3 regions of the Pseudomonas sp. gcc21 genome follow, and region 1 is predicted to be linked to each of the others. Evidence: riboswitches for the same ligand, from Rfam matches in the RefSeq annotation. Region 1 holds a riboswitch; each other region holds the start of a gene.
The links. A riboswitch is a leader RNA that binds a small molecule or an ion and turns the genes downstream of it on or off. The one in region 1 is predicted to bind cobalamin.
Positions count from the first base shown of each region.

Region 2: linked by a shared signal. The riboswitch ahead of btuB (TonB-dependent vitamin B12 receptor) and the one ahead of HG264_RS18270 (ribonucleoside-diphosphate reductase subunit alpha) in region 1 are both predicted to bind cobalamin.
Region 3: linked by a shared signal. The riboswitch ahead of HG264_RS15430 (TonB-dependent receptor domain-containing protein) and the one ahead of HG264_RS18270 (ribonucleoside-diphosphate reductase subunit alpha) in region 1 are both predicted to bind cobalamin.

Region 1 covers NZ_CP051625.1:3,942,410-3,946,954, forward strand. Annotated here, with positions in the region: gene HG264_RS18270 (ribonucleoside-diphosphate reductase subunit alpha) at 1-2,243, opposite strand, end outside; cobalamin riboswitch at 2,440-2,627, opposite strand; gene HG264_RS18275 (LysR family transcriptional regulator) at 2,701-3,600, opposite strand; gene metE (5-methyltetrahydropteroyltriglutamate--homocysteine S-methyltransferase) at 3,706-4,545, shown strand, end outside.
Region 2 covers NZ_CP051625.1:2,508,492-2,513,036, reverse strand. Annotated here, with positions in the region: gene HG264_RS11525 (ureidoglycolate lyase) at 1-332, shown strand, start outside; gene HG264_RS11520 (hypothetical protein) at 353-1,474, opposite strand; cobalamin riboswitch at 1,666-1,898, shown strand; gene btuB (TonB-dependent vitamin B12 receptor) at 2,015-3,829, shown strand; gene HG264_RS11510 (hypothetical protein) at 3,841-4,416, shown strand; gene cobO (cob(I)yrinic acid a,c-diamide adenosyltransferase) at 4,413-4,545, shown strand, end outside.
Region 3 covers NZ_CP051625.1:3,328,588-3,333,132, forward strand. Annotated here, with positions in the region: gene HG264_RS15430 (TonB-dependent receptor domain-containing protein) at 1-1,638, opposite strand, end outside; cobalamin riboswitch at 1,787-2,010, opposite strand; gene dxs (1-deoxy-D-xylulose-5-phosphate synthase) at 2,041-3,948, opposite strand; gene HG264_RS15440 (polyprenyl synthetase family protein) at 4,044-4,545, opposite strand, start outside.

The sequences.
Region 1 (4,545 bases):
GGAGCGATTGCCATGACGTTGCTGTTGCGCATGCCATGTCTGGCGATGAGCTCCCGCACCGGGGCCCAGTCAAGTCGAAGGCTGGTGTCGACACTCAAGTCGCCGTCGTTGCGGTATTCCTTGAGCAGGTTCAGGGAGTCGATAGGCAGGATGCCTTGATCCCACAGGGAGCCTGGATAGCTCTCATAAGCGCCACGTTCTGCGGCAAGCGTGGCGGAGGCGCGGAGAGCGAAGTAGCTGAGCTGTTCCATCGCGACATCAGCGAACTCTACTGCTTCCGGGCTGGCGTAGGGCACACCCAGTTTATAGAGCGCATCCTGAAAGCCCATCAACCCAAGACCCACCGGGCGGTGCTTGAGGTTGGAGTTTCTGGCCTGGGGTACGGCATAGAAGTTGATGTCGACGACGTTATCAAGCATGCGTACCGCCGTAGTGACAGTCCGCTCCAGCCGTTGGACATCCAGCTCGCCGTGCTGCACATGGGCCGCCAGGTTGACGGAGCCGAGGTTGCACACAGCGATTTCATCGTCGCTGGTGTTAAGGGTGATTTCGGTGCACAGGTTGGAACTGTGTACTACGCCGCGATGTTGTTGTGGTGAGCGTAGGTTGCAAGGATCCTTGAAGGTAATCCAGGGATGGCCTGTTTCGAACAGCACTGTGAGCATCTTGCGCCAGAGCTGCTTGGCGGAAATCTTCTTGTGGAGACGGATTTGCCCTTGTTCAGCCAGTTTTTCGTAGTGCGTGTAACGCTCTCGAAAGGCATTGCCGTATAAGTCGTGCAGGTCGGGCACATCGCTGGGGGAGAACAGGGTCCACTCCCGGTCTTCACGCACGCGCTCGATCAGCAGATCCGGCACCCAGTTGGCAGTGTTCATATCATGGGTGCGGCGGCGTTCGTCACCGGTGTTCTTGCGCAGCTCGAGGAATTCCTCGATATCCAGGTGCCAGCTTTCAAGATAGGCGCAGACCGCTCCCTTGCGCTTGCCGCCCTGGTTCACCGCCACGGCAGTGTCGTTGACCACTTTCAGGAAGGGCACGACGCCCTGGCTCTGGCCGTTGGTGCCCTTGATGTGAGAGCCCAGCGCCCGGACCGGAGTCCAATCGTTGCCCAGGCCACCGGCCCACTTCGAGAGCAGGGCGTTGTCCTTGATCGCGCCATATATGCCGTCCAGGTCATCTCGCACAGTGGTCAGGTAGCAGGACGACAACTGAGAATGCCGAGTGCCGCTATTGAACAGCGTGGGTGTGCTGGCCATGTAGTCAAAACTAGAAAGCAGGTCGTAGAACTCGACTGCACGGGCGTTGGGGTCATCCTCCCGCAGGGCGAGGCCCATGGCGACGCGCATGAAGAACACCTGGGGTAGCTCCAGGCGAACCTGGTCCCAGTGCAGAAAGTAGCGATCGTACAGCGTCTGTAGTCCGAGGAAGCCAAACTGCTGGTCTCGCTCCGGTTGCAAGGCATTGCCCAGGCGGTCCAGATCGAAGGCCGCAAGGGCTTCGTCCAGCAACTCGTAACCGATGCCCTCGTGGATAAAGGTATCGAAGGCCTGGGGATAGAACGCTGCCAGGGAGAGGTTGACGGGCAGGTTGAGCGCTCCGGCGACTTCCAGGCGAATCTGCTCCAGCAGTAACCGTGCAGTGACCGCGCTGTAGTCTGGCTCCTGCTCAATGCGGCCGCGGGCGGTCATGATCAGAGCCGATAGCACGCCCGTCTCCTCAATGCCGTCGTAGAGGTTACGTAACGCGTCCTCCACCAGGGACTCGCCGTCGATGCCTTCCAGGCCCTGGGCAGCTTGCTCGACCTGATGCTTCATCAATCCAAGGTCCAGGGGCACGACTTCACCGTCAGCCTTTTTTACGGTTAGGTGAGGGTGCGCCTCTACTGGAGCATCCTGCGCGCGCTGGCGGGCGTGTTCTTCCCGATAAAGCACGTAAGCACGGGCCACTTTCCGTTCGCCGCGTCGCATCAGCGCGAGTTCTACCTGGTCCTGGATGTCCTCGATATGCACTTTGCCGCCGGCTTCCAGGCGCCGGCTTATGGCTTGCATGACCTGAGAAGACACTTCCTGCACGGCACGATTGATATGCGTGGAACCTGCTGCCCGGTCGCCTTCCACTGCGAGAAAGGCTTTGGTCACGGCCACATTGATCTTGGAAAGATTGAACGCCACCAGCGTACCGTTGCGTTTGACGACCTGAAGTCTGGCTGTTGTCGCCGGGGTTTCTGCTAGAGCTGTGGACATGAGTGTCTCCTGTTACAACGCGTTAGGGCTGCTGACTTCGCGTTGCAGAGGAGAAACCCTGGCCGGAGGACGTATGCAAGAAAATACCGCGGCGATCAGATCTCCTGCTCGATCCCAGGGGAAGGGCAGGGCGATGCACCGACGATACAAACCATTCGTGGCCAAAGAGTTCTCTGCTTACCTTATGGACGCGAAGGCGCAGTACTTTGTCCAGGGCAGGTCTTCGGACTCAGGGGCGTGAACCGGTCAGGCTCGGCCTCGCGGGCGACTTCCCGGCGTTAGCCAGTGTCGTGTTGCCCGCTCGTTCCCCAATACCGCTGCGCGTCAGTTCCGGATTCTCACCGGATTCCCTACTACCAAGGGATCTCGTTAATATCTCTATATATGGTAGTGCGCCAAGGACATAGGCACTATATACAGCCAAGCTTTCGTCGGCAACCATAAAATACCGTGACTTTCAGGCGTCTCCCGCGCGGGCGCTTAGCGAGGCTATTTCGATAAAGGCACGGGTGTGCTGGTCATGCAGATCGTGTGTTCTGATCCCCAGATTGATGTGCTTGTGAATACCCTGCACCCCGAGCCGCACCGGGGCAATGCGCAGCGTCTCGGTGTATTCCTCCACCAGCCACAATGGCAGCGTCGCGACCCCACGGCCGGCGGCTACCATCTGCAGCATCATCTCGGTGGCTTCCAGCACCTTATGCTTTTTGGGCAGGCAGTTGGCGGGCAGCAGAAACTGCTGAAAAATGTCCAGACGATCAATTGCCACCGGGTATGTATAGAGGGTCTGGGTTGCCACCTGGTCGGGGGTAACCCAGTCCAGTCCGGCGAGCGGGCTGTCACGGCCGACGACCAACACCTGTTCATAGGGAAACACTGGCACGAAGTGAATGCCTTGCCGGCGGATAGGGTCCGGGGTTACCAGCAGGTCGATATCGTGGTTGAACAGTGCCGCCATACCACCAAACTGGAATTTCTGGGTCACGTCCACATCCACACCCGGCCAGCGGGCCAGGAACGGATCCACCACCTTGAGTAGCCATTGATAGCAAGGGTGGCACTCCATGCCGATATTGAGTGCGCCCCGATCCCCCCGGGCGAACTGCAACAGGCGCTCATCTACCCGCTCCAGTTGGGGCAGCAGCCGGTTGGCCTCGCGCAATAGATAATCGCCAGCTTGGGTCAACTTCAGACCACGACCTTCCTTCAGCCAGAGGGGGGTGCCCAGTAACTGCTCCAGCCGGGTGATCTTATGACTAAGGGCAGATTGGGTCAGGTGCAGTGCGCGGGCGGCGGCGGTAAGCGAGCCCTGACGTTCTATTTCCCGCAATATTTTGAGGTGGCTTCGTTCGATCATGATTAATTATGAATCTGTGTCATGGACTGGTGATATTTAACCATTTTTCGTCATGAGATACCGCCGCTATGCTCATCCCCGTTACCGTTTAACAGGAGCATCACTGTGGCAAAGGCACATAACCTCGGGTTTCCCCGCCTCGGCACCCGCCGGGAATTGAAGTTCGCGCTTGAAGACTATTGGAGGCAGAACACTACCGCGGATGATTTGCTGACGTCGGCCGCCGCGCTGCGGGCGCAGAACTGGGAGATCCAGGCAGACCTGGATCTGGTACCGGTAGGCGACTTTTCACTGTACGACCATGTGCTGGACATGAGCTTTACCCTCGGCCACCTTCCGGAGCGCGTAAGGCAGCTAAAGGGCACCGAGCTGGATCATTATTTCCGCGTTGCACGGGGCCGTTCCCCCGCAGATTGCGGTTGTTCCGGCGTCGCGGCCGGCGAGATGACCAAGTGGTTCGATACCAACTATCACTATATTGTCCCCGAAGTTTGCGGCGATACCGCTTTCCTGCTCAACAGCCAACGGCTGGTGGACCAGATTGCCGAGGCCCGCAGCGCCGGTGTCACACCCAAGCCGGTGATCATCGGCCCGGTCACCTACCTGTGGCTGTGCAAGGCCCGGAGCGGCTATGACCGATTGCAACTCCTGCAGAACCTCCTTCCCGTGTATGGGCAGCTGCTGGAGCAACTGGCTGATTCAGGCGTGGACTGGGTGCAGGTGGATGAACCCATCCTGGTCACTGAGCTGGACGCCGACTGGAAGCTGGCCTTCGAAACCGCCTACCACCATCTGAAAGGTAGCCGCGCGAAATTGCTGCTGACCACCTATTTTGGTGTGCTGGGCGAAAATCTACAGCAAGCCTGCAATCTGCCGGTCGCCGGTCTGCATGTGGATGCCGTTCGCGGCCGGCAGGAGGTTAACGCGCTGGTCGATTGGCTGCCG
Region 2 (4,545 bases), 1.4 Mb from region 1:
GCACGCTGATCAGCATCTTCGTCAGTCAGCCCGTACAGATGCCGCTGGAACTGACCTTCCTCGAACGTCATCCGCTGGGCAGTCAGGCTTTCATTCCGTTGCGCGGGGAGCGTTTTGTGGTGGTCGTCGCGCCGCGCGGCGACGTGATCGATCCAGCCCAGGTGCGCGCCTTCGTCACCGACGGCAGGCAGGGCGTGAACTATCACGCCGGCACCTGGCATGCGATCCAATCCGTGCTCGAGACTGAAGGCGAGTTTCTGGTCGTGGATCGTGGCGGCGCAGGGCACAACTGCGACGAGCACCCGCTTGAGGTACGGGTGAGCCTGGCGTAAACGGGCTGACTATTTGATCTTCACCGTGACTGGTTAGGCAGGGTTCTCGTCACCCAGTCCGCGAAATAAGGATCCTCCACCTCATAACGGCCTTGCCCTACGGGTGCAATTACCGTGTTGCGCATGAGCCGGTTGACTGCGTTCTGGATAGGATGAATGTTGATCTTATCCAGGCCCAGCCGTTCAGCGATGAAGGCTCGCGCGTCCTGGCTATAGATTCCCTGCGGATTGCGAGAGAGCACCCATCGTACGACGGCCTGATCGACGGGCTTCATCTCTGTCCAGGTGTCGGAATAGGTTTCGTCCTGACTGTTTTCCTGGATGTATGCGCTGGTCGCGGCGCGAATATCAGTACCTCCTCCCAGAATGAGCTGGTCCAGTACCTGGCGATAGTCAAAAGGCACCTTCTTGATCATCTTGAACGCGGCCTGGCACGCATTGATATCCAGCGTGCGTCCGGTAGCCATATTGAAAGCCGTCGCCATATGCTCAAGGTACCCACGGCCGAATTCAGGCAGTTCAATCTGTTGTGCGCTACTGAATAAAGGCGCATTTCTCCTCTTGAACAGCTTTTGCAGCCCGCTGCGACTAGATCCGGTGTAGATCACCCTGACCTGCTGCCTGTTGGTATCGATCATCCCTCTGAGCGCGAACACCAGGGGCTCGAATGCCGAGTTGGTAGCCAAGTGCTGTACCTCATCCAATGCCAACAGGACGCGGCGACCGTCATTCATCAATGCATCGAACATTTCCTGAACCGCTTCCAGCTTTTGACGCCTATCGGCCTCTGCTAACTCGAGACGTAAGCCCCCGACTGGCGTATCAATCCCGCCCCCGCGCAGCCTGGAGAGCACTTGCTTGGCCTTGGTTGTGAATCTGAACTGTCTCGAGGCCTTTTGCAGACCGAGGATCATGCTGTCGACAGGGTCGGCCATTCGGTCCCAGAAGTTCACGTATACGGTCAAATAGTCTTGCTGCTCTGCAGCCATGGGCAAGAGATCTTCCAGCAGGAACTCTGTTTTTCCCATTCGGCGAGGGGCAAACAAAGTCAGCGCAGTGGTGGCCCCAATATCGAACCGGTCCAGAACCTGTTCGGCCAAGTCAGTGCGAGCGTAATGCCACTTGATAGTCGTGGTAGCCATACTTAGTATCGTTTAGTAAAGGTGGTTACTAACTTAGTACGTTGGTCTACTAAGTGCAACTAAAGGCGCTTGCTTACGGTTGAGAATCCTTCGTTTTTGTTATCAGGGACGGGTGTCCCGTACTGTCATGCCCATTGAAGCGCACTGATTTGCCATCCAGCTCGCCCTTTACTTCCTCACGCAAAACTCCTAACCTTCCGGCTGCTTCAGGTTCCTGCCAGTAATTGGCGGGTGAAACTGGGAAGCCGGTGCGTCTGTTCCAGACAATTCCGGCACTGCCCCCGCAACGGTAAATGAGTGCCGGCCACTTCGGTGTGCCAGGCGGATGATCCAGCAAGACCACTGTGCTTCGCATGGGAAGGTCGGGTCATCGGAGTCAATCCACTCATGAGTCCGGAGACCGGCCTGTCGCATGTCACAGTAGTGCGGCGGGCACTGCGGGTGGAGCGATTTCATCTGTGTCGAAACCGTTTGCCCCTGTCCGTCGCGGCTGCTTTTAACCAGCCATGCCGTACGGGTGAGTACGGTGACGGAGCACCGATGAAATTTGCACGCACAACCCTGGCGCTGGCCCTGACGGCCGTTGCCTGCCTGTCCCATGCAGAATCCCTTTCCCTGAACCATCAGGTCGTTACCGCCACGCGGACCGGCCAGTCCCTTGGCGCCAGTCTGGGTGCGGTTACCCGCATTGATCGCGCCGATATCGAACGTCTTCAGCCCACCGATCTGCCGGATCTGCTGCGCCGTACGCCTTCGGTAAGCATCGTCAACAATGGCGGCCCGGGCAAAGCCGGCAGCATTGGTATCCGCGGTAGCGGTTCGGGACATGTGTTGGTGCTGATCGATGGCGCGCGTATTGGTTCAGTGACCAGCGGCGATGCGGCGCTGCAGAATCTGCCCGTAGAGCAGATCGAACGCATCGAGATCGTGCGTGGCCCGCGCTCCAGTCTGTATGGCTCCGAAGCCATTGGCGGGGTGATCCAGATCTTCACTCGCCGGGGCAAGGGTGGGGAAGCCAAGCCCTGGATGTCGCTGACTGCGGGCAGCCGGAATCACCATGCCGGTAGCGCTGGCGTATCCGGTGGAGTGGGTGATGGCTGGTACAGTCTGGGTGTTACCAGTCTGTCGACCCGAGGTATTAATGCGCGGCCGAGTCATGGCGAGCCGGATCATGACGGGTATCGCGAGCTGTCTGGTAATGTCCGCGCGGGTTACCGTTTCGATAATGGTCTGGAGCTCGAAGGCCATGTGCTGGAGTCCCATTCCAGCAACGACTACGACTCTGGCTTCAAGGCTAATTCCGACGCGGTACTGACCACCCATGGCGTCAATGCCCGTTTTGCGCCGCTAACGCCATGGCGCGTGTCGCTGCAGGCTGCACGCAGCGAAGACAAGAGCGACAACTTTAACGGCAGCACTTTTTTCAGTCGCTTTGATACCCGCCGCGACACACTCGGCTGGCAGAACGATATCGATCTGGCGCCCGGTCATCTGCTTACGGTGGGCTATGACTATCTGGCCGATGAGGTCAGCAGCACCACCGAATACAGCGAGTCCCGGCGCAGTAACCACGGCTATTACGCCCAATATCTTGGCCAGCGCGGTGTGCACGAATGGCAGGCGAGCCTGCGCTACGATGACAACGAGCAGCACGGCGAGCACACCACCGGCAATCTCGGCTATGGCCTGACCCTGTCTGACAACCTGCGATGGGTGGCCAGCTACGGTACCGCGTTCAAGGCGCCCACTTTCAACCAGCTGTACTACCCCGGCTTCGGCAATCCGGACATCAGCGAAGAGACCTCCCGCAACCTGGAGACGGGCCTGCGTGGTCAACACGACTGGGGTCAGTGGTCGGTCAATCTGTTCCGCAACGAAGTGGAAGATCTGATCGCCAGCGTGAACCTGGGTGGCGGCATCTATCTGGCGGAGAACGTCGACAAAGCCGTGATCAAGGGCATTGAGTTCGAGATGGACAGCCAGTGGCTTAACTGGGACTGGCGCACCAACCTGACTTTGCAGGATCCCGCGAACCGGTCCTCCCGTCCTGGGCAGGGCGATCTGCTGGCACGCCGCGCCGAGCAGCTGTTCAATCTGGATATCGATCGCCGCTTTGGGCGTATCGGTGTCGGCGCCAGCCTGCATGCCGAAGGCCGCCGCTGGGATAACGCATCCAACACTACCGACCTGCACGGCTATAACACCGTCGACCTACGTGCCACCTACTGGTTCAGCCACGCCTGGCGGCTGCAGGCGCGGGTCAGCAATCTGTTCGACACCCAATACGAAACCGCCGCCAGCTATCAGCAGCCAGGCCGGGCCGGTTATTTGACTGTGCGCTACCAACCACTCTAAAGGAGAAAACTATGTTGGCACTATCCAAACGCAGCCAGATGGCTGTAGGCGTTGTACTCGTACTCTTGATGGCAATCAGTCGCGGCAGTCACTTCAGTGCAGTGAATCTGCCCAGTGCGTCCTGGGCGGTGTTCTTCCTGGCGGGGGTGCTGTTGCGTCCGCGCTGGGCATTCCCGTTGTTGTTTTTGCAGGCGTTGGTTATGGATCTGATGTCGACCGGTTGGGCCAGTGATAGCCATTGCATGACGCGGGCCTACTGGATGCTGGTGCCGGCCTATGGCGCGCTCTGGTTTGGCGGTCGGTTGTATGCCCACTGGCACCGTGAGCATGTCTCCAGTCTGCTGATTCTGGTGCCCACGGTGGCGATCAGTGCATTGGTGTGTCAGCTGTTTTCCAGCGGTGGCTTCTATTGGCTGTCGGGTCGGCATAGCGCGCAGACCATGACCGGCATGTTCGAACGCATAGCCACCTACTATCCACAATACCTGAGCACCCTGGCGCTCTATGTAGGTTTGGCTGCGCTGGTGTACGTAGCGTTGCGCCTGCTCACTGGTCAGCAGGTTGCGGCCGGAGATCACAAGGTATGAGCGAGATTCCCGGCCGCGACGAGCGCCATCGCCTGCGCATGCAACGCAAGAAGGCGCTGATGGACGAAAAAATCGCCCAGGCGCAGGACGAACACGGCCTGCTGCTGGTGCTGACCGGCAACGGCAAGG
Region 3 (4,545 bases), 610 kb from region 1:
TTCGCTATTGGCCGCGTTGGCGTAGCGCTGGCTGAACAGTTGCCAGGTTGCTCCAAAACCAAAATCGTTAAACTGGCGATCCATATCGAGACTCAAGCTGCGTTTAGCGCGCAGTTGCAGAGTGCCGCCGGTGTCGCGGTCACGCGGGTCAATGATGCTCAGCGCGGCACGGCTTGACCAGCCGAAGAGCTCACGCTCGGCGGATAATTCAAGGCCATTGATACGCGCTTGATCGATGTTTTCCACTTGGTTGGTAACCGTATCCCAGACAATCAAATCCCTTACGTCATTGCGATAGAGCGACGCCTCCAAGTGGCTTCCCGCTAGCTCGCCGCGCCACTGCAGTTCCCAGGTTTTTGAGCGCTCCGGGTCTAGCCCCGGGTTCGGTCCCCATGTCGGAGGACCGTACAAGTCCCGGAAAGTAGGAGCACGGAAGCCGGTTGCGTAACTGACGATCCACTGTTGGTTTTTCCCGCTCGGTATTGATAAGGCCGCATTCCATGTTTCTTCGGTGCCAAAATGCTGGTTGTCATCATGGCGAATGCCTACTTCGGTATTGAAGTGCTGCGTGGTCCAGCTGTGTTGAAGAAAGCCCGCCAGGTTCTCACGCCGAGTTTGGGTAAAAGAGTGGCTGGAGGATAGACGGTCGCGTTGCCAGTCACCGCCGAGTGTCAGGCGCTGCGCTGATGTGAGCTTCAGATGGTTGAGCCAGCTGGCGGAATGTCGGACGGTTTCGATGAACGCGTCGTTCCAGGATTGTCCTGATCCAACCACCTTATTGCGGTCTTCGCTACGGCCGAGCTCCAGGTGGCTTTGCCACATACTGGTTAGCTGCCCCTGTAAATAGCCACTATAACTGCGCACCCGGAACTGATCCTCCGGCGTACCGGGAGCGAGCTCATAAGCGTCATCGAATTCGTTTTTACCTTGTTGGTGGCTGGTGCTAAACCCGGCAGTCCAATAGTCGTTGAAATCGTGGTCCAGGCGCAAAAGCATGGCCTTGGTGCGCTGACCATCGCGGTCGCTGTCATAGCCAGCGTTGTCGGAGGTAAGGTCGTGCCCGAGCCTCTCGTCGAGGCTGGCGCCAAGTACGTAGCGGGTATCGTCGTTACCGCCGCTCAAATTGACGCTACGTTGATAAGTATTGTTGGTTCCTACAGCGAAGCGTACGCTGCGTTGGAAGCCTGGCTCGCCCTGGCGGGTAAAAATCTGAATCACCCCGCCAATCGCATCTGCGCCATATACTGAGGAGCGCGGCCCACGGATGACTTCGACTCGCTCGATATTGTCGATACTCAGATAATCCAGCCGCGCAATGCCGCCTGCGGCAGAGGCGATGCGTTGGCCGTCGACCAGTACTAGGGTCTGGGCCGTGTTACTGCCGCGAAGGAAGTAAGCTGGAATGCCCCCATTACTGTTCTGCTGCACTCCGGGCACTCGGCTCAGCAGTTCCGGAACGCTGCGCGCTTGTAATCGTTCTATATCGCTGCGAGTGAATACGTCGTGGGCCGCAAGGGCGGTGCTGCTCGGTTGTTCAAAACGCGAGGCAGTGATGACCGTATCCGGCAGGTCGAGGCTGTTGGCTGCTGCAACGGCAGACGCCAGCATGGCGGGAAAAAACAGGGCGAACTTGTTCATGTTGATCCTCAAAAGCATCTTTTGAGGAGGGCGAGGAGCCAGTGGAGTTGCCTGTGACGGAGGGCAGCATGCACCGACCGGGTGACGCCCTCCGCGACACCTCAGCTACGAACCTATTCAGTGCCGCCCAGAAGGGCATGGCGCATCGAGCGGGTTCTTCGCACAGGGCCGGTCTCCGGGCTCAGGATCGGGATTCGTTTTTACAGAATCCCGGGATATGTCGCCTTCCCATGTAGAACACAGTGGCGAGTGACATACCCGGCAGACAGGGTCTGCGATCCTTTACCGTTGCGGGGGCAGCGTCGGGGTTGCACCGACTTCCCGTTTCACCTGGCAGTTAAACTGCCAGGTACCCAGTGCGACTGGAAGCGGAGAGGACTCTAGGCGCTTTGCCAGTAGAGGTCAAGCGTGGTGGATGGCGGGAGGGAGCGACAGCCTGTCGCGAATCGAACGCTCGATGCCGGCTGCGTCCAGACCGCATTCAGCAAGCATCTCCGAGGGTTTGGCATGCTCGACGTACACATCCGGCAAACCCAGATTGAGTACCGGTTGATCAATGCCCTGGGCCATGAGCCATTCATTGACGGCACTACCGGCACCGCCCATGACGGCATTTTCTTCGAGCGTGACCACCAGCTCGTGCTGTTCGACCAATTGGCTGATCAGTTCGGTATCCAGCGGCTTCACAAAACGCATGTTGGCGACTGTTGCGTTGAGCGCTTCGGCAGCAATCAGCGCATTGGCATGCAGGGTGCCGAAACAGAGGATGGCCACTCGCTGGCCCTGGCGGGTAACGACGCCCTTGCCGATCGGAAGGGGTTGAAGCATGGAATCTATGGCTACGCCTGTGCCGGTACCGCGCGGGTAGCGTACGGCGGCCGGGCCGTCGTGCAGAAAGCCCGTCGTCAGCATCTGCCGGGTTTCGTTCTCATCGGCTGGCGCCATGATCATCATGTTCGGCAGGCAGCGCAGGAATGACAGATCGAAGCTGCCGGCATGGGTCGGCCCGTCTTCGCCCACCAGACCGGCACGGTCTATGGCAAACAGCACATCGAGATTCTGCACGGCGACATCGTGAACGACCTGATCATAAGCCCGTTGCAGGAAGGTAGAGTAGATGGCGACCACCGGCTTGACGCCGTCACAGGCCATGCCTGCTGCCAGGGTCACAGCATGCTGTTCAGCAATGGCTACATCGAAATATCTGTCGGGGAAGCGCTCGCTGAAAGCGACCAGATCCGAGCCTTCCTTCATGGCCGGAGTGATGCCGACCAGGCGTTTATCAAGCGCAGCCATATCACATAACCACTGACCGAAGACCGCCGAGTACTTCAGTTTCGCCGGGCCGCTTGCGGGGCTGGTGGAGCGCGAGGGCTCCAGCTTGGTAATGGCGTGATAGCCGATGGGATCCGCTTCGGCGGGCGAGAATCCCTTGCCCTTCTGAGTGACCACATGCAGCAGCTGCGGGCCGGGCAACCCACGCATATTGCGCAGGGTGCTGATCAGCAGGGGCAGGTCGTGACCATCGATGGGGCCGATATAGTTCCAACCCAGCTCCTCGAACAGAGTGCCCGGTACCAGCATGCCCTTGGCGTGCTCTTCGGTACGACGGGCCAGCTCCCATGCCTTCGGAATCTTGGACAGCACTTTGCGGCTGCCTGCTCGCATGTGCGAATAGGTGCGGCTGGAAAGAATTTTTGCCAGATAATTGGACAACCCGCCAACATTCCGCGAAATCGACATGTCATTGTCGTTCAGCACCACCAGCATGTCAGCGTCGACATCGGACGCATGGTTCAACGCTTCAAAGGCCATGCCGGCAGTCATCGCGCCGTCACCGATTACTGCGACCGAGCGTCGATCCAGCCCTTGCAGGCGAGATGCGATAGCCATGCCCAGAGCGGCACTGATGGATGTGCTGGAATGCCCGACACCAAAAGTGTCATAGGGGCTTTCAGCGCGCCGGGGAAAAGCTGCGAGACCATCCTTCTGTCTCAGAGTGTGCATCAGTTCGCGGCGACCGGTCAGGATCTTGTGCGGATAGGCTTGATGGCCGACATCCCATACCAGCCGGTCGTCAGGGGTCTGATAAACGTAATGCAGTGCGAGGGTCAGCTCGATGACGCCCAGGCCTGCACCAAAATGCCCGCCGGTCTGGCCAACGGTCCACAATAAATAGGCGCGCAGCTCGTCGGCCAGCTGCGGAAGGGATTCTTCATCCATGCCGCGCAGAACGTCGGTGTCGCTGATGCGATCCAGCAGCGGAGTGCTGGGACGCTCAAGAGGTATCTCGTGGAAAGTGCTAGGCATCAAACAGGGCTCTTGTGGCCACGCCCGGTGGCAAGAAAATAAACGAGCAGTTTACCCGATGCAGGTCAATAGCCCAACCTTGGCTTATCGTCGGCTCAGAATTGACGTTTGACTATGTAATTCGCCACCTGTCGGAGCCGGTCGGCGTCGGCATTGAAAGACTGCAACGCGGCGATTGCCTGATCGCGTAGGTCATTCGCCAGATCATGTGCCCCTTGTAGGCCAAGCAGGGCAGGATAGGTCGGCTTTTCCCGGGCTGCATCAGCGCCCTGTTGTTTGCCGAGTATGCTGGTTTCACTTTCGACATCAAGGATGTCGTCTTGGACCTGAAAGGCGAGACCAATGGCGTCAGCATAGTCGATGAGTGCTTTCAGCTGTTGCTCGGAAGCCTTGCCGCTAGCCAGAGCGCCGAGCTGAATGCTTGCAGAAATCAAGGCTCCGGTTTTGTGACGATGCATATCTTCCAGGGTTTGGATGTCCAGCTGCTGGCCCACTGCAGCAAGGTCGATAGCCTGTCCGCCGACCATGCCGCGCGGGCCGGCCGCTACGGCGAGAGTCTGCACCATGCGCAGCCGCGTTTCTGCGGGTATGTGCTCT